DNA from 3 places in the Klebsiella sp. MISC125 genome. Region 3 is predicted to be linked to each of the others. Evidence: predicted binding sites of a transcription regulator. Region 3 holds the regulator's gene; each other region holds the start of a gene.
The links. The regulator Fur, encoded in region 3, represses iron uptake genes when iron is present. The targets are predictions, from matches to a motif close to ATAATAATGAGAACNACTATCAA.

Region 1 (8,221 bases), 130 kb from region 3:
GGAAAACCTGATGCAGGCGGGGGCGATCACCATGTTGACGGTGCGTCTGGGTTCGGTGATTTCGCCGATGATCGGTAGCCTGCTGCTGGCCACCGGCGGGGTAGCCTGGAACTACGGTCTGGCGGCGGCCGGGACCTTTATTACCACTCTGACGCTGCTGCGTTTACCGCAGTTAGCGCCGCCTCCGCAGCCGCGTGAACATCCGCTGAAATCGCTGCTGGCGGGAGTGAAATTCCTGTTTAACAGCCCGCTTATCGGCGGCATCGCGCTGCTCGGCGGTTTGCTGACGATGGCGAGCGCGGTTCGTGTGCTCTATCCGGCGCTGGCCGGAAGCTGGCAGATGTCGACATCGCAGATTGGCCTGCTGTACGCCGCGATCCCTCTGGGTGCGGCGCTGGGGGCGTTGACCAGTGGGCAGCTGGCGCAGACGGCGAAGCCCGGGGCGCTAATGCTGGCGTCTACCGTGGGGTCGTTTGTGGCGATTGCGTTATTCAGTCTGATGCCGATGTGGGAACTTGGCGCGCTGTGCCTGGCGGTGTTTGGCTGGCTGAGCGCGATAAGCTCGCTGCTGCAATATACGTTGATTCAGAGCCAAACTCCGGAAAATATGCTCGGACGCATCAACGGCTTGTGGACGGCGCAGAACGTGACCGGCGATGCGATTGGCGCGGCTCTGCTCGGCGGTCTGGGTGCGATTCTGACGCCAGTGGCTTCGGCAAGCGCTAGCGGCTGGGCGCTGGTGATTGTTGGGGTGATCCTGGTTGGATTGTTGCGTGAGCTGCGCCGCTTTCAGCGACCGGAGATGGTCAGCGAAAGTTAAATACGCTGGGCTTTCCCGGAGGCGGCGCGTTGCGCCTGTCCGGGCTACCAAACCTGCAGGTGGCGGCGAACCCGTAGCCCGGTCAGCGCAGCGCCACCGGGACGAAGCCGCGCTGATGCATGAGGTCCGGCACATTTCCCGGAGGCGGTGCGTTGCACCTGTCCGGGCTACCTGAGCGGCAGACGGTGGTGAATCCGTAGTCCGGTCAGCGCAGCGCCATCGGGAAAAATAACCGAGAGGCGAGAATAGCAATAATAAAAAGCCCCGGATGGCTCCGGGGCTTGTTATCACTCGTCAGTGAGGGTTAACGCTTAGTACGCGCCAAGGTCGGTCCAGACGGCGAACTGGCCGCAGTTCAGGTCCGGCTGGTTGCCCTGAGACCACCATTTCACCTGGTAGTTATGACCTTTCCAGCTTACGATTTCGAAAGTACCCCAGTTTCCGCCATAAACAGTGCTTGAGCTCCAGGTTGGGTAAGGTGCAGTCTCATCCGCTGGAACAACATCATCTTCCTGCTGAGATTCGTCATCGGCATCATTCTGATCGTCCGCAGGCTCATCATCGAACTCTTCTTCGGACTCGTCTTCGTCTTTGTCCGTCTGGGAAGCGGCAACCACAGAGAGCACAAAGCGCTGCTGTGTTGACGGCTCGCCCCAGGTATCGCGAACGAACAGAGTGAAGGTGAACTCAGTATCCACGGTCACTTCCGGAACATTGAACTCGATAGTCGCAGTGGTTTTGTCCGCCAGATCGATAGCCGCAGGCACGCCCCAGCTGTAGGTCAGGTCGTCTTGATCTTCATCAGACGATTTTTCGCCGGAAAGACGAACGCGGGAGCCGCCAACTACCATCAGCTCAATAGCCGCTTTTGGCGCATGGTTTACTGACGGTTCGATCTGCTCTTCATCTTGATCCTGTTCCTGCTCTTCTTGCTCTTCTTCATCAGTCGGTTCAACGTTGATACCTTCGAAGTAGAACGGCGCCATATCAACGACTTTAGAAGAGATCTCGTAGCCCAGACCTTCACGCGCGGCGTTAACCAGCACGCCGTTGTCCTGATCGATAGTCCAGGTGAACATCGCGCCCAGGCCCAGGCTCGCTACGTATTCGCCTTTGGCTTTCACTGAACGCGGGGTGTCCAGAGACATAAACAGTTTGGTTTCCGGATTGTACAGGTAGTCAGCGTCGGCAACCTTGTCGGTGTAAACGTTAAAACCGTTACGGCCTTTCTGGTTTTCCAGATCCAGGTAGTTATAAATCACGTCATACCATTCGGTCGTGCCGGATTCGAAAGTACCCACGGTGGTACCGGTGCCTGCATCATAGGTGCCTTTCAGCGGAGACAGGGATTCCAGTTCGGCGTTGCGGCCGTTACGGGTGTAGCCTGCATAACCAACGTTGATACGGTCAGCCGGGAAGCCTTCGGACAACAGGTGATCAACGATGGTGTTCACTGCCCAGCCGCCTTCTTCCAGCGCTTTCAGGTTAGTGTGGTGCGCAACGGTCTCAGCCCACGGGGTGCCGAAGAAGTCATAGGTCATCAGGTTGATGCCGTACAGACCGGCATTCAGCAGCGCTTTGACGTTAGAGTAATCGAACGTTTTAACCACAGCGGAGCTGGCGATAGAGATTTTTACGTTGCTCAGGCCTGCGGAATCCAGTTGCTTACGTAGCTCGCCAATCAGCAGGGCATAGTTTTCACCATCTTCCGGACCGCACGGGTTACCCGCGCCTTCATGGTTCGGGTATTCCCAGTCGATATCCACTTCGCTGAACATCGGGAACTGTTTGAACAGTTTCACCACGCCTTTGGCGAAGACTTTACGGGATGAATCAGAAGCAGCGGTTTCGTGGAAACCGTTACTCATGGTCCAGCCGCCGATGCTCATGGACAGCGCCAGTTCGTGGCCCTGAGCTTTTGCTTTGGTTTGCAGGTCACGCAGGCCGCCGAGCAGGCCTTTGGTGTTCGACTGAGTGACGGTTTTCGGATCGACGTCCCAACCGCTGACATCGTGTCCGACGTTAACGTAGGACTGGAAATCGCCCCACGGGTCGAGGAAGGTCGGCTCATATTGCACTTTACCGCACGACTCTGCGCCTTCGGCAACCACGTCACGCCATAGACCGTCCACTTTATGGAATCCGGTCACGCCGACAAAACCGACAATGATTTTGTCATAGGCTGTCGGGGAAACGTTGGTCAGATCGTAGCCGCGACCGCGGTTATCTTTTGAATCCCCACCCTGCAGACGGCCATCGTACTGAGACCAGTCGGTGTAGTAACCGAAGACTTTTGGTTTAGTGGTAGAGGACTTGTATTGGTTATAAACCGGTTTTGTGACGCGGGCAGAGGTATAGCTATAGTTGCTCACTTCGGTTGCCGGGTTAAAACCATCAGCTGCGTTGCTGGTTTCAGTAAGGGTATCGCCTTTAATCAATTTGCTGGTTGCCACGTTAATTTCCTTTTGCTGTGAATGCTCACCGTGAGTGGTGTGGAGCAGATAATCGGCTAACGGGCTGCCCAGGGCTAATCACAAAACAACACAAAAAACGATGATATTTCGGCTGAGGAAAGAGTGATGGCGATGAGGTGTTTGGGCTGGATATAAATAAGAAAGTGTTTTTATAACAAAGAGATGATGTTGGAAATGATGTCTGATGATATCCCGGCGGCATGCGCCGGGACGATGATGTTAACCAAAGAGCGTTGATAACCGTTGCAGCACCAGCAGGGCGCTGTAGTAATCAAGGCGGAAGGTTTCGGTCCCCAGCGGATAAACGCGTTTGCCTTCGACCGCAGGCAGATGCGACAGCAGCGGGTTGGCGTAAATCGCATCGGCGTCTTTTTGGTCACCGGCGAACAGGAACAGGCTCTGGCCGTTAAGCCCGGCGGCTAAATTCTCCCCACCCAACTGCACAATATCATGGCGTTTCCCCTGGCTCTGGCTGGCGTGTAGCCCGGTGGGCAGGTCGGCAAGAGTAAAGCCCAACTGTTCGAGCATCTGTCCCTGAGCGGATTCTTTGGTCCAGATATTGGCGCTGTGGGCCGCTGCGGTGTAGACCAGCGCGGTGACCGGCTGCGGCGGTAGCTTCATCTTTTCTTTCAGCGCCACCAGCTGTTTATCAAATTCAGCAATTCTCCCGGCGGCCTGTTTTTCATGGCCGGTGATATTCCCCAGTTGGGTCAGCAGCGCCTGCCAGCTTTTATCATCGTAGTTAATGATGAGCGTCGGGGCGATGGTGGAAAGCTGATCGTAGAGCGTCATTGCCGAATCACCGCCGGTGGCGCTAATCAGTATCAGGTCCGGCATCTGGGCTGCAACGGCTTCGGCGCTCGGCTCGCCAATATAAAGTCGCGACAATTTGCGTTCTTTCGCCACATCGCTCCACTGACGCAGAAAACCCTGACTATCGGCGACGCGGTTATTGGGCGTGGTGGCCCCGCTGGCGACGACTGGCGCGTCAATTGCCAGTAGCGAGCCGGTTAGCGTTACGCTGGTGGAGACAATGCGCAGCGGCTGGCTTTCCAGCGTATGCGTTCCGCGGCTGTCGGTAATCTGGCGCGGCCAGTCTGCCGCCAGCGCTGAGCTAATTCCTAAAATCGCCAGACCGCTGGCGAAGAGAGTACGGCGGCAAAAAGTGGAGAAATTCACGTATTCGCATCCTGATTAAGTTGTGATAAATGCTTCTCATTTTCAGCTTTGCGCCGCGTGGATGCAAGTCTAAGTAGCACAACATGCTACCTGTACGGTTGACATGTAGAGCAATACCTTTTAGGTTAGCCAACCAAAATATAAATGATAATTATTCGTAATATCTTTATCGTTTTTTGGAGGATGATATGGAAACGTCTTTGGCTGAGGATGTTCGGGAGAAAAAAATGACCCTGTCGCCGGAAAGCTTCTTCTTTATGTCGCCGTACCGCAGTTTCAGAACGTCTGGCTGCTTTAGCCGCTTTTCGCATCCCGCCGCCGATGGCGACAATCTGGCCGGTGAGTTCCAGAGCAAGATGGCGGCTGCGTTTAAAGAGGCGCGTGCTGCGGGGATTGCAAAGCCAGTGATGGTTGGCGCTATCCCGTTTGATACCAACGAGCCGTCCGAGCTGTTCATCCCTGAGCGCTGGGAAGACTTTTCTCGCACCGAAAAACAGCAGTCCGCGCGTTATGCATCAAGCCAGACGCCAATGGACGTGGTGCAGCGTCGGGAAATTCCCGAGCAGGACACCTTTATGGCGATGGTTGAGCGCGCAGCGGCCCTGACCGCGACGCCGGAAGTGGACAAAGTTGTCTTGTCGCGCCTGATTGATATCACCACTCGCGAACGGGTTGATAGCGGGGCGCTGCTTGAGCGCCTGATCGCCCAGAACCCGGCCAGCTTTAACTTTCACGTGCCGTTATCAGACGGCGGCGTGCTGCTGGGCGCCAGCCCGGAACTGCTGCTGCGTAAAGAAGGGGCGCATTTTAGCTCGGTGCCGCTGGCCGGTTCGGCCCGCCGTCAGCCGGACGATGTGCTGGATCGCGAAGCGGGGCATAAGCTGCTGGCGTCGGCAAAAGACCGTCATGAGCACGACCTGGTGACTCAGGCGATGAAAGCCGTATTAACGCCGCGCAGCAGCGAACTCTCTCTGCCGGACTTCCCGCAACTGACCACTACGCCAACCCTGTGGCATCTGGCGACGCAGATTCAGGGGACCGCGCTGGCAAAAGAAAACGCCATGTCGCTCGCCTGCCTGCTGCACCCGACGCCAGCGCTGAGCGGTTTCCCGCATCAGGTGGCGAAACGCCTGATTAACGAACTGGAGCCGTTTGATCGCCAACTGTTTGGCGGCATTGTCGGCTGGTGCGATGACGAAGGTAACGGCGAGTGGGTGGTGACGATTCGCTGCGCCCGTCTGCATCAGCACACGTTGCGCCTGTTTGCTGGCGCAGGCATCGTCCCGGCCTCTTCGCCGCTGGGCGAGTGGCGCGAAACCGGCGTCAAATTGACTACCATGCTGAACGTATTCGGCTTGCAATAAGGGACTATGATGATTGAATTTAATCGCTGGCCGGAAGATTTTGCGGCCCGCTATCGGCAAAAAGGTTACTGGCAGGATCTGCCGCTCACCAATCTGATTACTCGCCATGCGGAAAACGACGCCATCGCGATTATCGAAGGCGACAAACAGTACAGCTATCGCGAATTCAACCGTCTGGTGGATAACCTTGGCTTCTCGCTACAACGTCAGGGCCTGAAGCGCGGCGAAACGGCGCTGGTGCAACTGGGTAACGTTGCGGAATTTTATATCACTCTGTTTGCGCTACTGCGTATTGGCGTTGCGCCGGTTAACGCGTTGTTCAGCCATCAACGTAGCGAGCTGAATGCCTATGCCACCCAGATTGAACCCGCGCTGCTGATTGCCGACCGCGAACACGCGCTGTTTGCTGGTGATGCTTTTCTTAACGCGTTTGTTGAGCAGCATCCGTCGGTACGCGTGGCGCTGCTGCTGAACGACAGCGGCGAGCAGAGCCTGACGGCGGCCATTGAACAACCGGCCGATAATTTCGTGGCGAATCCGACGCCTGCCGATGAAGTGGCGTTTTTCCAGCTTTCCGGCGGCAGTACCGGCACACCGAAGCTGATCCCGCGCACCCATAACGATTATGACTACAGCATTCGCCGCAGCAATGAACTGTGCGGTGTGAGCGCCGAAACGCGCTATCTGAACGCGCTTCCCGCCGCCCACAACTACGCCATGAGCTCGCCGGGTTCATTAGGCGTGTTCCTCGCCGGTGGCGTGGTGGTGCTGGCGCATGACCCGAGCGCCACGCTGTGTTTCCCGCTGATTGAAAAACACCAAATCAACCTGACCTCGCTGGTGCCGCCTGCGGTGAGCTTGTGGCTACAGGAGATCCATGACTCCGGCAGCAATGCCCAGCTGCAATCGCTGCAGCTTTTACAGGTTGGCGGAGCGCGCCTGTCCGCGACGCTCGCCGCCCGTATTCCGGCGGAAATTGGCTGCCAGCTTCAGCAGGTCTTCGGCATGGCTGAAGGGCTGGTGAACTACACCCGCCTCAACGACAGCCCGGAGCGCATTATCAACACCCAGGGCTGCCCGATGTGTCCGGATGATGAAGTGTGGGTGGCCGATGCCGATGGTAATCCGCTGCCGCGCGGTGAAGTGGGGCGCCTGATGACCCGTGGACCCTATACCTTCCGCGGCTACTACAAAAGCCCGCAGCACAATGCCGAAGCGTTTGATGCCGACGGTTTCTACTGCTCGGGCGATCTGATTTCGATCGACGAGGATGGCTACATCACCGTGCAGGGTCGGGAGAAAGATCAGATCAACCGCGGCGGTGAAAAGATCGCAGCGGAAGAGATCGAAAACCTGCTGCTGCGCCATCCTGCGGTGATCCACGTTGCGCTGGTCAGCATGGAAGACAGCCTGCTGGGCGAAAAAAGCTGTGCATATCTGGTGGTCAAAGAACCTCTGCGCGCGGTGGCGGTTCGCCGCTTCCTGCGTGAACAAGGGGTCGCTGAATTTAAACTTCCGGACCGCGTGGAGTGCGTTGACGCGCTGCCGCTGACGCCGGTGGGCAAAGTCGATAAAAAACAATTACGTCAGTGGCTGGCTGAACGCAAGCTGGGCTGAAGGAGAAGACAGAATGGCAATCCCTAAATTACAGGCTTACGCGCTGCCGGAAGCCAGCGATATCCCGGCGAACAAAGTGAACTGGGCATTTGAGCCGTCCCGTGCCGCGCTGTTAATCCATGATATGCAGGAATATTTCCTCAATTTCTGGGGCGAAAACAGCGCAATGATGGAGAAAGTGGTGGCCAACATCGCTGCCCTGCGCGATTTCTGCAAACAGAATAACATTCCGGTGTTTTACACCGCGCAGCCAAAAGAGCAGAGCGATGAAGACCGCGCGCTGCTGAACGATATGTGGGGGCCGGGCCTGACCCGCTCGCCGGAACAGCAGCAGGTGATCGCTGCACTTGCGCCGGACGACAACGACACCGTGCTGGTGAAGTGGCGCTACAGCGCATTCCATCGTTCACCGCTGGAAGAGATGCTGAAAGAAGCCGGTCGTGACCAGCTGATCATCACCGGTGTTTACGCCCATATTGGCTGTATGACCACGGCGACCGACGCGTTTATGCGCGATATTAAGCCGTTCTTCGTTGCCGATGCGCTGGCTGATTTCAGCCGTGAAGAGCACCTGATGGCGCTGAAATACGTCGCGGGTCGCTCCGGTCGGGTGGTGATGACCGAAGAGCTGCTGCCGCTACCGGCGTCGAAAGCCGCGCTGCGCGCGCTGGTGCTGCCGCTGCTGGATGAATCCGACGAGCCAATGGATGATGAAAACCTGATCGACTACGGTCTGGATTCGGTGCGTATGATGGCGCTGGCCGCCC
Region 2 (8,221 bases), 550 kb from region 3:
CCGGTGGTGCTGTTCTCGGTGATGTGGTCGCGAATGACGCGTAACGGCGCGCTGGCCGGGATGATCATCGGCGCAGTGACGGTGATTGTCTGGAAGCAGTTTGGTTGGCTGGGCCTGTATGAAATCATTCCTGGTTTTATCTTCGGTAGCCTGGGGATTGTGGTATTCAGCTTGCTGGGGAAAGCGCCGTCGGCAGAAATGCAAAGACGCTTTGCCGAAGCGGACGCGCATTATCATACTGCGCCGCCGGTACGTGCTACTGCGCAGTAATCCTCTGAATTGACCTCAAGCCCGCGTTCTGCGGGCTTTGTTATTTGTGCCTCTTGCTAATTGCTTGAAAATACGCTGATATCTCAGCACAAATAACAATGAGGATAGCAAAATGAATTTCAGACAGGGTGCGCTGGCGCTGGTACTGGCAGGGATATTAAGCGGCTGCGTGGCGCCTGCCGCGAAGACGGCCCCGGCGGCAGACGCTAACGCCTGCCCGGCGGGTAACGCTATGGTGCAGACGACGCTTTATTTCGGCTTAAGCCGTCCTGCGGGGAAAGATATTACCGCTCAGGAGTGGCAACAGTTCGTGGACCGCGACGTGACGCCGCGCTTTCGCGATGGCCTGACGGTATTTGATGCGCGCGGTCAGTGGTTGGGCAATGACGGCACCGTCGCGCGCGAGCAGAGCAAGGCGCTGATGCTGATCCATGGCAAAGAGGCGAAGAGCGAAGAGGGGATTGAGGCGCTGCGCAATACTTACAAATCACGTTTTGTGCAGGAGTCGGTGATGCGCGTTGACCAGCCGGTCTGCGTACATTTTTAAACTGTGCCCTGGTAAAATGGCCCGGTCGCGGCCGGCTTACGAGATCTACGCTGCGCGCTGTTTCCCGGAGGCGATGCTGCGCATCTGTCCGGGCTACAACCCCATAAATCTTACAAATCCCGGGTCGCGGCTGACGCCTTACCCGGGCTACCGGCCTGCAAACGGCTGTGAACCTGTAGCCCGGGCAAGGCGCTTTGCGCCGCCCCCGGGAAAACAGGCCAGCATTGAAGCCAACATTCAACGATTATAGTACCAGCCCCGCGAAGCTTGCGGAGAGCAAACTCACCAGCGTTGCGCCATACACCAGGCGCAGGCCGAAGCGGGAAACAATATTTCCCTGCTGCTCATTCAGTCCCTTAATCGCCCCGGCAATAATACCGATAGAGGCGAAGTTGGCGAAAGAGACCAGGAAGACCGACAAAATGCCCAGGCCGCGCGGCGTCATGCTGGCGGCGATTTTTTGCAGCTCAATCATGGCGACGAATTCATTCGCCACCAGCTTGGTCGCCATTATGCTGCCCGCATTAAGTGCATCGCTTAGCGGGATACCAATCAGCCACGCCAGCGGATAAAAAACGTAACCAAGGATCTGCTGGAAGCTCAGGCCAAATATCATGGCGAACAGCGCATTAATCGCGCTAATTAAGGCTATAAAACCAATCAGCATAGCCAAAATAATCATCGCGACTTTGAAACCGGCAAGAATATATTCCCCGAGCATTTCAAAGAAACTCTGAGATTCGTGCATTTTTTCGAGCTTAATTTCCTCCTCGCTGCCTGGACGCGTTGGGTTAATTATCGACAGTACGATAAAGGTGCTGAACATATTCAGAATCAGCGCCGCCACAACATATTTCGCATCGAGCATACTCATGTAAGCGCCGACGATTGACAACGAAACCGTCGACATAGCGGTGGCTGACATAGTGAACAGACGGCGAGAGGAGAGGTCCCCGAGCACGCCTTTATAGGCAATAAAGTTTTCCGATTGCCCGAGGATCAGCGAGCTGACCGCGTTAAAGGATTCCAGCTTGCCCATACCGTTAACCTTTGACAGCAGGGTACCAATCAAGCGAATGAAAATGGGGAGGATACGCCAGTGCTGAAGAATACCGATCAGCGCTGAGATAAAGATAATGGGGCAAAGTACGCCGAGGAAAATAAATGCCAGGCCTTTTTCGCCCATGCCGCCAAATACAAAATTGGTCCCTTCGGCGGCGAAACCGAGCAGTGATTCAAAGAAGCCAGCAATATTTTTAACCAACCACAGGCCGCTTTCGGCGTGGAGAAAAAAGAAAGCCAGGGCAATTTCAATAATAATTAACTGGATAATATAGCGAATGCGGATTTTTTGTCGGTCATAGCTGGCGAGCCAGGCGAGGCCCAGAATAACCACCAGCGCCAGCAGGAAGTGCAAAAATTGAGTCATGTTGTTCATTTCGCAGGTCAATTAGGCCGCCATTTAGCCACAGCCGTCGGACCGGGTAAATATCCGTCGTGAAAAATTCCCTTATCCTGTGGTTTTCCAGGATGCCAGGCAGATAATCCCGCAAGTCATTATTTGTTAGCGATTAATTTACAACTCGTCATCATTCTCTACACATTTCACTTGTGTTTCTGATTATTGTAATGATAATCACTATCAGAAATATTTACCTATCTTTGCATCAATTGACTGCGGTTCACATTTAAGGGTGTCGGCATGTTTGTCCCATTTCTCATCATGTTACGTGAAGGCCTGGAAGCAGCGCTGATTGTCAGCCTGATCGCCAGCTATCTGAAACGCACTCAGCGCGGCAACTGGATAGGCGTAATGTGGATTGGCGTGTTCCTCGCGGCGGCGCTTTGCCTTGGTCTGGGGATCTTTATCAACGAAACAACCGGCGAATTTCCGCAGCGCGAACAGGAGCTGTTCGAAGGCATTGTGGCGGTGATCGCGGTGTGCATTCTGACCTGGATGGTGTTCTGGATGCGTAAAGTGTCGCGCAACGTGAAGCAGCAGCTTGAGCAGGCGGTCGACAATGCCCTTCAGCGCGGGAACAACCACGGCTGGGCGCTGGTGATGATGGTCTTTTTCGCCGTGGCTCGTGAAGGTCTGGAATCGGTGTTCTTCCTGCTGGCCGCTTTCCAGCAGGATGTGGGAATCTGGCCGCCGATCGGCGCTATGTTGGGTCTGGCAACCGCCATCGTTTTAGGGTTCCTGATCTACTGGGGCGGTATTCGCATGAATCTCGGCGTGTTTTTCAAATGGACCAGCTTGTTTATTCTGCTGGTGGCCGCGGGACTGGCGGCGGGGGCTATCCGCGCTTTCCATGAGGCCGGTTTGTGGAATCACTTCCAGGATGTCGCCTTCGATCTGAGCAACGTTCTTTCTACGCATACGCTATTTGGCACGCTGCTGGAGGGGATTTTTGGCTATCAGGAAACGCCGACCATCAGTGAAGTGGCGGTCTACTTTATCTATTTGATCCCGGCGCTGGTGCTGTTCATTCTGCCGCCGAGCAATAAAACCACTGCATCCCGAGCTGCTTAGTTGGGCATCGCGGATTGAAATAGTTACAACATACTTATCGAAAGGGATGGTCATCACCATGAATCAATTTCGCCGTAATGCGTTGCAGCTCGCCTTCGCTGCGCTGTTCAGCTCTGCCTTTTATGCCCAGGCTGCCGATATCCCGCAGGTCAAAGTGACCGTCACCGACAAACAGTGTGAGCCGATGAACGTCACCGTGAAAGCGGGCAAAACCCAGTTCATCATTCAGAACCACAGCCAGAAAGCGCTGGAGTGGGAGATTCTGAAAGGCGTGATGGTGGTGGAAGAGCGCGAGAATATCGCTCCTGGCTTTACGCAAAAGCTGACGGCGAACCTGCAGCCTGGCGAATATGACATGACCTGCGGCCTGTTGACTAACCCGAAAGGTAAGCTGACGGTGACCGGTGAAGCCACCAAAGACGCTGCCAAAGCTGATGCGCTGCTCAGCTTGGGTGAAGCTATTACCGCCTATAAAGCCTACGTTACCGCTGAGACCGCTGAACTGGTTAGCGGCACCAAAGCCTTTACCGATGCGGTGAAAGCGGGGGATATCGAGAAGGCAAAAGCCCTCTACGCGCCGACGCGTCAGCACTATGAACGCATTGAACCCATTGCCGAGCTGTTCTCTGACCTCGACGGCAGTATTGATGCCCGTGAAGATGACTACGAGAAAAAAGCAGAGGATCCGAAGTTCACCGGCTTCCACCGTCTGGAAAAAGCGCTGTTTGGCGATAACAGCGTCAAAGGAATGGATAAATATGCCGATCAGCTGAACACCGATGTTCTCGACCTGCAAAAACGCATCAGCGAACTGGCTTTCCCTCCATCAAAAGTGGTCGGCGGCGCAGCTGGTTTGATTGAAGAAGTGGCGGCCAGCAAAATCAGCGGTGAAGAAGATCGCTACAGCCATACCGACCTGTGGGATTTCCAGGCCAACATTGACGGTGCGCAGAAAATTGTCGACCTGCTGCGTCCGCAACTGCAAAAAGAGAACAGTACGCTGCTGGCGAAAGTGGATGCCAACTTCAAGAAAGTGGATAGCATCCTGAGTAAATACCGCACTAAAGACGGCTTTGAGACCTACGACAAGCTGACTGATGCGGATCGCAATGCGCTGAAAGGCCCGATCACCACTCTGGCGGAAGATCTGGCACAACTGCGCGGGATCCTCGGTCTGGACTAAGTCGATGGCAGAGCAAAAGTATGATGTCAATGAACCGTCGCGTCGGCGGTTATTAAAAGGGATCGGTGCGCTTGGCGGCGCGCTGGCGATTACCGGTGGCTGCCCGGTGGCGCACGCGGCAAAAGACAACAGCTCTCCGGGGACGTTGTCGCCAAATGCGCGCATGGAAGCGCAGCCGTTTTATGGCCCGCATCAGGCGGGTGTGCTGACGCCACAGCAGACGTCGATGATGGTTGTCGCTTTCGACGTGTTGGCTAGCGATAAAGCAGACCTTGAACGTCTGTTTCGCCTGCTGACTCAGCGTATTGCCTTTTTGACCAAAGGTGGGCCAGCGCCGGAGACGCCAAACCCGCGTTTGCCACCGATGGATTCAGGGATTCTGGGGCCGTGGATCGCCCCGGATAACCTGACGGTGACCGTGTCGGTTGGTCATTCGCTGTTTGACGAGCGTTTTGGCCTGGCCAACCGCGCGCCGAAAAAGCTGCAAAAGATGACGCGTTTTCCGAATGACTCTCTGGATGCTGCACTTTGCCACGGCGACCTGCTGCTGCAAATTTGCGCGAATACTCAGGATACGGTGATACATGCTTTGCGGGATGTGATTAAGCACACCCCGGACCTGCTCAGCGTACGCTGGAAGCGGGAAGGCTTCATTTCCGATAGCGCCGCGCGCAGTAAAGGTAAAGAGACGCCGGTTAATCTGCTGGGCTTTAAAGACGGTACCGCTAATCCTGTCAGTACCGATAACGCGCTGATGGATAAAGTGGTGTGGGTTACTGCCGACCAGGAAGAGCCTGTGTGGGCAACGGGCGGCAGTTATCAGGCAGCGCGTATTATTCAGTTTCATGTCGAGTTCTGGGATCGCACGCCGCTTAAAGAGCAGCAGACGATTTTTGGTCGCGATAAGCACAGCGGGGCACCGTTGGGTATGCAGCATGAGCACGATGTGCCGGATTACAGCAAGGACCCGGACGGTGACACCATTGCGCTCGATAGTCATATTCGTCTGGCCAATCCGCGCACTCTGGAGACCGAGTCCAGCCTGATGATGCGCCGGGGCTACAGCTATTCGCTGGGGGTGACTAACTCAGGCCAGCTGGATATGGGGCTGCTGTTTGTCTGCTATCAGCACGATCTGGAAAAAGGCTTTCTGACGGTGCAAAAGCGCCTGAACGGAGAAGCGCTGGAAGAGTACGTTAAGCCGATCGGCGGGGGCTATTTCTTTGTTCTGCCGGGAGTTATCGACAGTCAGCACTATCTCGGGCAATCGCTGCTCGAAGCCTGACGCTCCTGCCCGTAAGGGCAGGGCGTTTTCTGCTGTTTTTCCATTCTTTTTTTGTATTTCCTGCCTTGTTTAATTTTTCTGTAATCTTAATGTCGGAAACTCCAAACAGCTGCAGTGAGAATTATTTGTTGTCTTTTTGTGAAAAATAAGTTGCATTAAGAATTATTTTTGATGTACTTATTAAAGACGCGGTAGTTCCCGGCAGTGATGTCGTCTCACTATGGAGATCGCGAATGCCCGATTGCTGTAACGGAAAACGTCAAACCTCATACCGTACTTATCAGCACGGGGGCCACATTTCCGGCCGCGATTCCCACACCCCAAATTTATCCCCCACTACAACAGAAAACTCGAACCCAGACAGGGTGCGCGGTGCGCGTAGCCGTGACCCGTTGTCAATTCGACAGGCAAGCAATGGCTTACAAGGAAGCCAAACCTCAATCGTTCGTGCGCATAATCGCGTCGATGTTGACGCGTGTGATGTAAACCAACAACGCAAGGTGCTATCCATGGGAAGACAAAAAGCAGTGACCAAAGCTCGTCGTGAGGCCAAACGTGTGCTGAGACAGGATTCGCGCAGCCATAAACAGCGCGAAGAAGAATCGGTCACATCGCTTGTGCAAATGAGTGGCGTAGAAGCAATTGGTATGGCGCGGGATAGTCGTGATGCATCGCCAATTGAAGCGCGCAATGACGCTCAGGCGCATTATTTGAATGCCATCGACAATAAACAGCTGATCTTTGCGACAGGCGAGGCCGGGTGCGGGAAGACCTGGATTAGTGCGGCAAAAGCAGCTGAAGCCCTGATCCATAAGGATGTGGACAGAATTATTGTTACCCGTCCCGTTCTGCAAGCCGACGAAGATCTCGGCTTCTTACCGGGAGATATCGCCGAGAAATTCGCTCCCTATTTTCGACCGGTTTATGACGTGCTGGTGAAGAGGTTGGGCGCTTCCTTTATGCAATACTGCCTGCGTCCGGAAATCGGCAAGGTGGAAATCGCTCCGTTCGCTTATATGCGCGGACGTACATTTGAAAATGCGGTCGTGATTTTGGACGAGGCCCAGAACGTGACCGCTGCGCAAATGAAAATGTTTTTGACCCGCCTCGGGGAGAACGTGACGGTTATCGTCAATGGCGACATTACCCAGTGTGATTTACCCTCTGGCGTGAGGTCTGGCCTGGTCGATGCGCTGGCGCGTTTTGAAGAAGATGAGATGGTTGGCGTGGTGCGCTTCACGACCGATGACTGCGTGCGCTCGACGCTTTGTCAGCGCGCGCTTAAAGCCTACTACTGATTGTTTTTGAGCTTGCAAAGCCCGGGAAGACCGGGCTTTGTTTTTGCTGGTTTAAAGCAAGTTCTGCAGCGGGGGAGCGGCCATGGTGGCTTCGAAAGGAATAATATCGACTTTCGCTACACCCGATTGCTGGAACGGATCCTGACTCAGCCAGGCCCGTAGCAAATCCATGTTATCGCCTTTTGCCAGAATGACTCCGCCAGATCTGGGGATCTTACGCCCTGAAGCAAGAAACAATCCGTCAGCGTAGCTTTTTTTAAGCCATTCCACGTGTGCGGAAAGCTGCGCGTCAACTTCATCTAACGGTTTAACGTAAGTCAGAACAATAACTGCAATGGTGCTCATTTGGATGTCCATCTTTTATATGGGTATATAAAAGTAGCATGCGGAGAGTTGCGGGTGATAGTAGGCCGAATGCAGTTTCTGGATGGTGCAACAGGCGAAAAAAAAGCCCGCACTTGCGTACGAGCTCTTCTTAAAATATGGCGGTGAGAGAGGGGTTCGAACCCTCGATACGTTGCCGTATACACACTTTCCAGGCGTGCTCCTTCAGCCACTCGGACACCTCACCATATTGTTTCGCTGCTCACCTTAGGTGGGCAACGGGGCGCTACTATAGGGAGTTGCGCTAAAACGGTCAAGCAGTATTTACTCTTTCTTTACCGTTCGGTCAAGCAATGAACACTACCCCGCCGTCGGGCGGCAGGGCAGGCATTTTAGCGCTGTGAATCAAGCTGTTCGTTGTTTTTCACCACGTCCTGCGCTTTGGCGTAGCTCTCGATCAGTAACTGGTATGCCGGGAAGATTTTGGTATAAACCTCAGCCCACTCTGCGGCATCCGGGCGATTCCAGGTACGCTGTAGCTCGGAAGCGACCGCGGCGGTATCCATTGGCACCACGCCTGCCTGTACCACGCGGGCGAGGGTGATTTCCTGCGCCATTTTGCTGTAGGTACCGGAAGCGTCAATCACGGCGAAGACCTTATAACCATCGGCAACGGCGGCAATTGACGGGAACGCCATGCAGACGCTGGTAATGGTACCGGCAATAATCAACGTTTTACGCCCGGTTGTTTTTACTGCGTCAACGAATTCCGGGTTATCCC
Region 3 (8,221 bases):
GTAGAAGAGAACCTGGCGCTGTTTGAAAAAATGCGTACCGGCGGTTTTGAAGAAGGTAAAGCCTGCCTGCGTGCAAAAATTGACATGGCTTCTCCGTTTATCGTCATGCGCGATCCGGTGCTGTACCGCATTAAGTTTGCCGATCACCATCAGACCGGAAGCAAGTGGTGCATCTATCCGATGTACGACTTTACCCACTGCATTAGCGATGCGCTGGAAGGGATTACTCATTCCCTGTGCACCCTTGAGTTCCAGGATAACCGCCGTCTGTACGATTGGGTGCTGGATAACATCAGCATCCCCGTGCATCCGCGTCAGTATGAATTCTCGCGTCTTAACCTCGAATACACCGTGATGTCCAAGCGCAAGCTGAATCAGCTGGTGACCGAGAAGCACGTTGAAGGTTGGGATGACCCGCGTATGCCGACGATCTCCGGTCTGCGTCGTCGCGGTTATACCGCTGAATCCATCCGTGAGTTCTGCAAACGCATCGGCGTGACCAAACAAGACAACACCATTGAAATCGCTTCGCTGGAATCCTGCATTCGTGAGGATTTGAACGAAAACGCTCCGCGCGCGATGGCCGTTATCGACCCGGTTAAATTGGTTATCGAAAACTATCCGCAGGGCGGCAGCGAAAAGGTAACGATGCCGAATCATCCGAGCAAACCGGATATGGGTAGCCGTGAAGTGCCATTCAGCGCCGAAATTTGGATCGATCGCGCGGATTTCCGTGAAGAGGCGAACAAGCAGTACAAGCGTCTGGTGCTGGGCAAAGAAGTCCGTCTGCGTAATGCTTACGTTATCAAAGCCGAGCGCGTAGAGAAGGACGTGGAAGGTAATATCACTACTATCTTCTGTACCTACGATGCTGACACCCTGAGCAAAGATCCGGCCGATGGTCGCAAGGTTAAGGGCGTTATTCACTGGGTGAGCGCAGCACATGCGCTGCCGGTAGAGATTCGTCTGTACGATCGTCTGTTCAGCGTGCCAAATCCCGGTGCTGCTGATGATTTCCTGTCGGTCATGAACCCGGAATCGCTGATTATCAAGCAGGGTTTTGCTGAACCAAGCCTGGCGCAGGCGCAGCCTGAAAAAGCATACCAGTTCGAGCGTGAAGGTTACTTCTGCCTCGACAGCCGCTATGCAACCGCAACCAATTTGGTATTTAACCGTACTGTTGGTCTGCGCGACACCTGGGCGAAAGTCGGCGCGTAGTTATCCGCCATCAATGAGAACGCCGCAAACAGCGGCGTTTTTTTTTATTTCAGAATCAGGGGATTAAATTGTCATATTTTCGCGATGCGAATTAATCTTGTTTACAGATTGTAAAAATTACGACTGTTTATCCCTTTGGTCATCCACTATAAAAACATGTAATCGCTTTCATTACGCCTGTTTTTTCTGATATAGCAAGCACTTCCACGTCAAATGCATGACTTCTACGACTGAAACAAAAAGACATAGATTATGTGCGCTTTGTCATAATCTTCATCTTTTGTCACCGAAAGAGATTGATAATTCGCGTCACGAAAAATAGTCTATACCCAGTGGTTATGCGGATTTTACCGCTCCACTTTTTTAGCAGTTTTATTTTATTTTTTTCGCTAGTTGCCCTTGGTAACTGCGTTTTTAAAAAGTCAAAGAGGATATGCATATGCGTACGTTTAGTGGCAAACGTAGTACGCTGGCGCTGGCTATCGCCGGTGTGACAGCACTGTCAGGTTTTGCAATGGTACCGGATGCGAAAGCAGAAGGGTTCATTGATGATTCAACGTTAACCGGCGGCATCTATTATTGGCAGCGTGAGCGTGACCGTAAAGATGTGACCGACGGTGACAAATACAAAACTAACCTTTCTCACTCCACCTGGAACGCCAACCTGGATTTCCAGTCTGGCTATGCTGCCGACATGTTCGGTATTGATGTTGCCGCCTTTACCGCCATCGAAATGGGCGAAAGCAGTGACAGCGGCCACCCGAACGAAATCGCTTTCTCCTCGCGCAATAAAACTTACGATGAAGACTATTCCGGTGATAAGAGCGGGATCAGTCTGTACAAAGCAGCCGCCAAATTTAAATTTGGCCCGGCATGGGCACGTGCAGGCTATATCCAGCCTACCGGTCAAACATTGCTGGCTCCGCACTGGAGCTTTATGCCGGGTACTTACCAGGGTGCTGAAGCCGGTGCCAACTTTGATTATGGTGATACGGGCGCGCTGAGTTTCTCCTATATGTGGACAAACGAATATAAAGCACCGTGGCACATTGAAATGGACGAGTTCTACCAGAACGATAAGAAAACCAAGGTTGATTATCTCCACTCTCTCGGCGCCAAGTATGATTTTAAAAATGACCTCGTGCTGGAAGCCGCATTTGGCCAGGCACAGGGTTACATCGACCAGTATTTCGCTAAGGCCAGCTACAAATTTGATATCGCAGGCACGCCGCTAAACACCAGCTACCAGTTCTACGGTACTCGCGATAAAGTCAGTAACGGCGGGGCGAACGATATTTATGATGGTACCGCCTGGCTGCAGGCATTGACCTTTGGCTATAAAGTTGCCGATGTTCTCGACCTGCGCCTGGAAGGAACCTGGGTTAAAGCCGATGGTCAGCAGGGCTACTTCCTGCAACGTATGACGCCGACTTACGCCTCATCTAACGGTCGTCTCGATGTCTGGTGGGATAACCGCTCTGACTTCAACGCCAACGGTGAAAAAGCGGTGTTCTTCGGGGCGATGTATGACATGAAGAACTGGAATATGCCGGGTTGGGCCTTCGGCGCGTCCTACGTTTATGCATGGGATGCAAAACCAGGAAAAATGTCTTCTCCTGATGCTTACTACAACCCTGACAAACGTCTGGAAGAGTCAGCCTACAGCCTGGATGCGATGTACACCGTACAGGAAGGACGTGCGAAGGGTACGCTGTTTAAACTGCACTTTACTCAATACGACAACCACTCCGATATCCCAAGCTGGAGCGGCGGCTACGGCAACATCTTCCAGGATGAGCGCGACGTGAAGTTCATGGTTATTGCTCCATTCACCATTTTCTGATGCCAGTGCGGCGGGCATGAGCCTGCCGCAATTTCCCGAGGTCGATTATGAAGAAGCTATTGCTTGTCGCTATTATGGCGGCAGGTCTGGTTGCCTGCACGCAGTCGCCAGCGCCGAAAGAGGATTCAAAGTTAAAAGATGCCTACAGCGCCTGTATTAATACTGCTGAAGGTAACCCAGATAAAGTCGAAGCCTGCCAGAGCGTATTAGACGTTCTGAAGCAAGAGAAGCAGCATCAGCAGTTCGCCACCCAGGAAAGCGTGCGAGTACTGGATTACCAGCAATGTATCCAGGCGCGTAAAACCGGTAACGATCAGGCTGTACAGTCGCGCTGTGACCAGATTTGGAAAGAGATTCGTAGCAACAACACGAAACCCTGATTTTTACTTTTCGTAGCCATAAAAAAAGCCAACCATCAGGTTGGCTTTTTGCTGCTTACGCAACGGGGAATTACTTTTCCACCGCGTCGTGGGCATGTTCATCTTCGCGGCAATCGCCTTCTGCACAGTGACCGTACAGGTACAGGCTGTGGTTGGTGAGGCGAATACCGTGTCGGGAGGCAATCTCACGCTGACGAGCTTCAATTGAGTCATCGCTAAATTCGATCACTTTGCCGCAATCGAGGCAAATCAGGTGATCATGATGATGCTGCTGCGTCAGTTCGAAAACGGATTTACCACCTTCGAAATTATGACGAGTGACGATGCCGGCGTCGTCGAACTGGTTCAGTACGCGGTAGACGGTGGCCAGGCCAATCTCTTCACCCATATCAATCAGGCGTTTATATAAGTCTTCCGCACTGACATGATGGTTATCCGGTTCCTGCAGGACTTCCAGGATTTTTAATCGTGGAAGTGTTACTTTCAGGCCAGCCTTCTTTAATGCGGTATTGTTGTCAGTCATGCGGAATCTGTCCTGTTGCTAAACGATCTACTTCCATCAGCGGAAGTAATACAGAGAATCACCCGATGTAATGCGTCTCATTATAGAACTGCCATGGTGAAATGAAAACTGCAAGCATCGGGCCTTGTATGCTGTCAAAAACGAGGCACTGGCTACAAAGTGCTTCACGTGACCTCGTTAAATCAGAGGACATTGTACAGATATGTGATTAAAAGTTAAAAACTTGTAGCTATAACTTTGATTGCTTTTATCTATTAATTCGGCGAAATCTGACGATAACGCCGTTTAGACTCAGGCATTCTTGATTTCTTCGAGGTGCAGCTCTTCAGAAATCTGTTTTACCCATTTTTCCACGCGTTCGTTAGTCAGTTCTGGCTGACGGTCTTCGTCGATGGCCAGACCCACGAAGTGGTCATCATCTGCCAGACCTTTAGATGCTTCGAAATGATATCCAGCAGTCGGCCAGTGACCAACGATAGTGGCGCCGCGCGGTTCGATGATGTCGCGAATGGTACCCAGCGCATCACAGAAGTATTCAGCGTAGTCTTCCTGATCGCCGCAGCCAAACAGCGCGACCAGTTTGCCGTCGAAATCGACTTCTTCCAGCGTCGGGAAGAAATCATCCCAGTCACACTGTGCTTCACCGTAGTACCAGGTTGGAATGCCGAGCAGCAGAATATCGTGAGCTTGCAGATCTTCTTTGCTGCTCTTGGCAATGTCGCGAACATCAGCAACATCTTTACCAAGCTGCTTTTGAATCATTTTTGCAATATTTTCGGTGTTGCCGGTGTCGCTGCCAAAAAAGATGCCGATGATTGCCATGAGTAAAATAACCTCTTGAAACTTAATGATGTGGTAGGGACTTAAATGCCCACAGATAGGGGCAATGATAGCAGAACTGAGAAGGGCGCGGAAACAGCAATCACGCCCGACTGCACACTCTGCTACATGAAAGCTTATTTTTTGAGGGTTTTAGGCTTTATCCTGGCTGCGCAGGGCCGCCAGTTGGTTCATCAGCATCTCTTCAATCAGATCGCTGCGGTTCATGTTGCGGGCTTCGGCCAGCTCATTGAGCGCATCAACCGCATCGGCATTGAGCTTCAGCTCAACGCGCTTCAAACCGCGAACTTTATCGCGCTTGAGCTGATTGCGTTTGTTGATACGCAGCTGTTCGTCGCGTGAAAGCGGATTGGTTTTCGGTCTACCCGGCCGACGCTCGGTTGCGAACAAATCTAATGTCGTACGGTCCGTTTGTTCTTTTGCCATGATTCAGAGTGACTTCGGGGGAAACAAGCTGTCGGGCATAGCCGACGCAGATAGCCCGCCATAATACATCAGGCGAGGGGCTGCGCCAACGACCGCGGGCATTCTGCCGCGCGGTCGGGCAGATTTTAGCCAGTTACGCGGCTATGGAGGTCAAATAACGGCGTATTGCCCGTAAAACGGCCTCTGGTTTTTCTGCATGTACCCAATGTCCGGCTCCGGCAATCACATGGGCCCGTGCCTGGGGGAATTGAGCCAGCAGAGCCTCACGGTAGGCATCGGTTACGTAGGGTGAGTTACCGCCGGGGATAAACTGCGCCGGATGCGGCCAGGCGGGGATGGTTTGCCAGCCGACGATATTGTCATATTGCTCCCACAATACCGGCACGTTAAACCGCCACTGACCGTCCACAAAGGATTTCAGCAGGAACTGAATGACGCCTTCTTCATGAAGGTGTTCGCGCATAACCGTCGCTGCCTGCTGGCGAGTGGCCGCGTGGGCGTCGGTCACGGCATTGATGGCGGCGAAGATTTCATCATGGCGACGAACGTGATAATCCACAGGGGCAATATCTATCGCAACCAGGCCCGCAATGCGCTCCGGGGCCAGCGCGCTCAGCGCCATGACCGCCTTGCCGCCCATTGAGTGACCAATAAAGGTCGCTTTTTCTATTTGGTATTCATTGAGAGTATCAATCAAATCCTGAGCCATCGCGGCATAGGTCATCTCTGGTGCGCGCGGGGAAAGACCGTGATTTCGCATATCGACCTGTAAAATATCGTAGTCAGCGACCAGATCGCGGGCGAGGATCCCAAGGTTATCCAGACTGCCAAAAAGGCCATGGACCAGGACGATAGGGGGATTATTGTGCGGATTCTGTGCAGATTGCGCTCGGCTATTTAATTTCATGGCAAAGTTCTTTTTTTCGCTCCGTCGGGTTAGGGTATTATGTTGGACATTCTGCCATCCGGCTGCAAGACCCGGAAGATTTCCGAGTTTTACCGCCATCCTGGTTTGACGCTATCCGCGGTTGGGATTTGTCCTTATAATCCCGACAACTTGTATTCAGAAAAGATATCGTACTGGATTAAGATGAAAACAATTGAAGTTGATGATGAACTCTATAGCTATATTGCCAGCCACACCAAGCATATTGGCGAGAGTGCATCCGACATTTTACGGCGCATGTTGAAGTTTTCCGCCGTTTCCCAGCCTGCCGCACCGGTAGCGAAAGTCGTTCCGGCTCCGGCGCCAACGCCTGTCGTTGAAGTGAAACCCGCCAATCCTCTGAAGGATAAAGTCCGCGCCATGCGCGAGCTGCTGCTATCTGATGAGTACGCCGAACAAAAACGCGCGGTAAACCGTTTCATGCTGGTTCTGACTACCCTCTACTCCTTAGACAGCAAAGGCTTTGCGGAGGCGACCGAGTCTCTGCATGGGCGCACTCGCGTCTATTTCGCTGAAGATGAGCGGACGCTACAGAAAAATGGTAATCAGACAAAACCTAAGCAGGTTCCGGGCACGCCGTGGTGGGTTATTACAAATACCAATACCGGCCGCAAATGCAGCATGATTGAACATATCATGCAGTCAATGCAGTTCCCTGCTGAATTGATCGAAAAGGTTTGCGGTACGATCTAGTCATTTAACTTTTGCACCAGAAGGATCAGGCAATGGCAATCGATAAGCGCGCAGGTCAACCTGCGCAACAGAGTGATTTGATTAACGTCGCCCAACTGACCGCCCAGTACTATGTGCTGAAGCCAGAAGTGGGCAATGCGGAACATGCTGTGAAGTTTGGCACCTCCGGCCACCGCGGCAGCGCGGCGCGCCACAACTTCAACGAGCAGCATATTCTGGCGATTGCCCAGGCAATTGCTGAAGACCGCGCAAAGAACGGGATCACCGGCCCATGCTACGTCGGGAAGGACACCCACGCGCTATCCGAACCTGCTTTCATTTCCGTACTGGAAGTGCTGGCGGCGAACGGTGTTGATGTCATCGTTCAGGAAAATAACGGTTTCACCCCGACGCCGGCGATTTCTAATGCGATTCTGGTGCACAACAAGAAAGGCGGCCCACAGGCTGACGGCATCGTCATTACTCCGTCCCATAACCCGCCGGAAGACGGTGGTATCAAGTACAATCCGCCGAACGGTGGCCCGGCTGATACCAACGTGACTAAAGTTGTTGAAAATCGCGCTAACGAACTGCTGGCTGCTGGCCTGCAGGGCGTGAAGCGTATTTCTCTTGATGCGGCGCTGGCCTCAGGTCATGTGAAAGAGCAGGATTTGGTGCAGCCGTTTATCGAAGGGCTGGCGGATATCGTCGATATGGCGGCTATCCAGAAAGCGGGCCTGACGCTGGGTGTTGATCCGCTTGGTGGCTCCGGTATTGAGTACTGGAAACGCATTGCTGAGTACTACAAGCTGAACCTGACTATCGTTAACGATAATGTCGATCAGACTTTCCGCTTTATGCACCTCGATAAAGACGGTGCGATCCGTATGGACTGCTCCTCCGAGTGCGCCATGGCTGGCCTGCTGGCGCTGCGCGACAAGTTCGACCTGGCCTTCGCTAACGACCCGGATTACGACCGTCACGGTATCGTGACGCCTGCCGGGTTAATGAACCCGAACCACTACCTGGCAGTGGCGATTAACTACCTGTTCCAGCATCGTCCGCAGTGGGGCAAAGATGTTGCTGTCGGTAAGACTCTGGTCTCCTCGGCAATGATCGATCGCGTAGTGAATGATTTGGGCCGCAAGCTGGTGGAAGTACCGGTTGGTTTTAAATGGTTCGTTGATGGTCTGTTTGACGGTAGCTTCGGCTTCGGCGGCGAAGAGAGCGCGGGGGCTTCGTTCCTGCGCTTCGACGGCACGCCGTGGTCTACCGACAAAGACGGCATCATCATGTGCCTGCTGGCGGCGGAAATCACCGCCGTAACCGGGAAAAACCCGCAGCAGCACTATGATGAACTGGCAGCGCGCTTC

Region 1: a site for Fur is predicted at 4,612-4,634, ahead of fepB (Fe2+-enterobactin ABC transporter substrate-binding protein). Genes of this name have one in related genera too.
Region 2: a site for Fur is predicted at 2,441-2,463, ahead of efeU (iron uptake transporter permease EfeU). Genes of this name have one in related genera too.

The regions. Positions count from the first base shown of each region.
Region 1 covers NZ_CP180448.1:4,441,139-4,449,359, reverse strand. Annotated here, with positions in the region: gene entS (enterobactin transporter EntS) at 1-820, shown strand, start outside; gene ACMYSL_RS20975 (glycosyl hydrolase family 18 protein) at 1,132-3,273, opposite strand; gene fepB (Fe2+-enterobactin ABC transporter substrate-binding protein) at 3,514-4,473, opposite strand; gene entC (isochorismate synthase EntC) at 4,662-5,837, shown strand; gene entE ((2,3-dihydroxybenzoyl)adenylate synthase EntE) at 5,847-7,454, shown strand; gene entB (enterobactin biosynthesis bifunctional isochorismatase/aryl carrier protein EntB) at 7,468-8,221, shown strand, end outside.
Region 2 covers NZ_CP180448.1:3,765,073-3,773,293, reverse strand. Annotated here, with positions in the region: gene putP (sodium/proline symporter PutP) at 1-270, shown strand, start outside; gene ACMYSL_RS17915 (DUF3574 domain-containing protein) at 383-817, shown strand; gene ACMYSL_RS17910 (NupC/NupG family nucleoside CNT transporter) at 1,062-2,246, opposite strand; gene efeU (iron uptake transporter permease EfeU) at 2,520-3,350, shown strand; gene efeO (iron uptake system protein EfeO) at 3,409-4,533, shown strand; gene efeB (iron uptake transporter deferrochelatase/peroxidase subunit) at 4,538-5,818, shown strand; gene phoH (phosphate starvation-inducible protein PhoH) at 6,328-7,116, shown strand; gene ACMYSL_RS17885 (YciI family protein) at 7,168-7,461, opposite strand; tRNA gene ACMYSL_RS17880 (tRNA-Ser) at 7,600-7,687, opposite strand; gene ACMYSL_RS17875 (isochorismatase family protein) at 7,833-8,221, opposite strand, start outside.
Region 3 covers NZ_CP180448.1:4,316,132-4,324,352, reverse strand. Annotated here, with positions in the region: gene glnS (glutamine--tRNA ligase) at 1-1,218, shown strand, start outside; gene chiP (chitoporin ChiP) at 1,658-3,061, shown strand; gene chiQ (ChiQ/YbfN family lipoprotein) at 3,109-3,441, shown strand; gene fur (ferric iron uptake transcriptional regulator) at 3,512-3,964, opposite strand; gene fldA (flavodoxin FldA) at 4,256-4,786, opposite strand; gene ybfE (LexA regulated protein) at 4,937-5,230, opposite strand; gene ybfF (esterase) at 5,364-6,137, opposite strand; gene seqA (replication initiation negative regulator SeqA) at 6,321-6,869, shown strand; gene pgm (phosphoglucomutase (alpha-D-glucose-1,6-bisphosphate-dependent)) at 6,902-8,221, shown strand, end outside.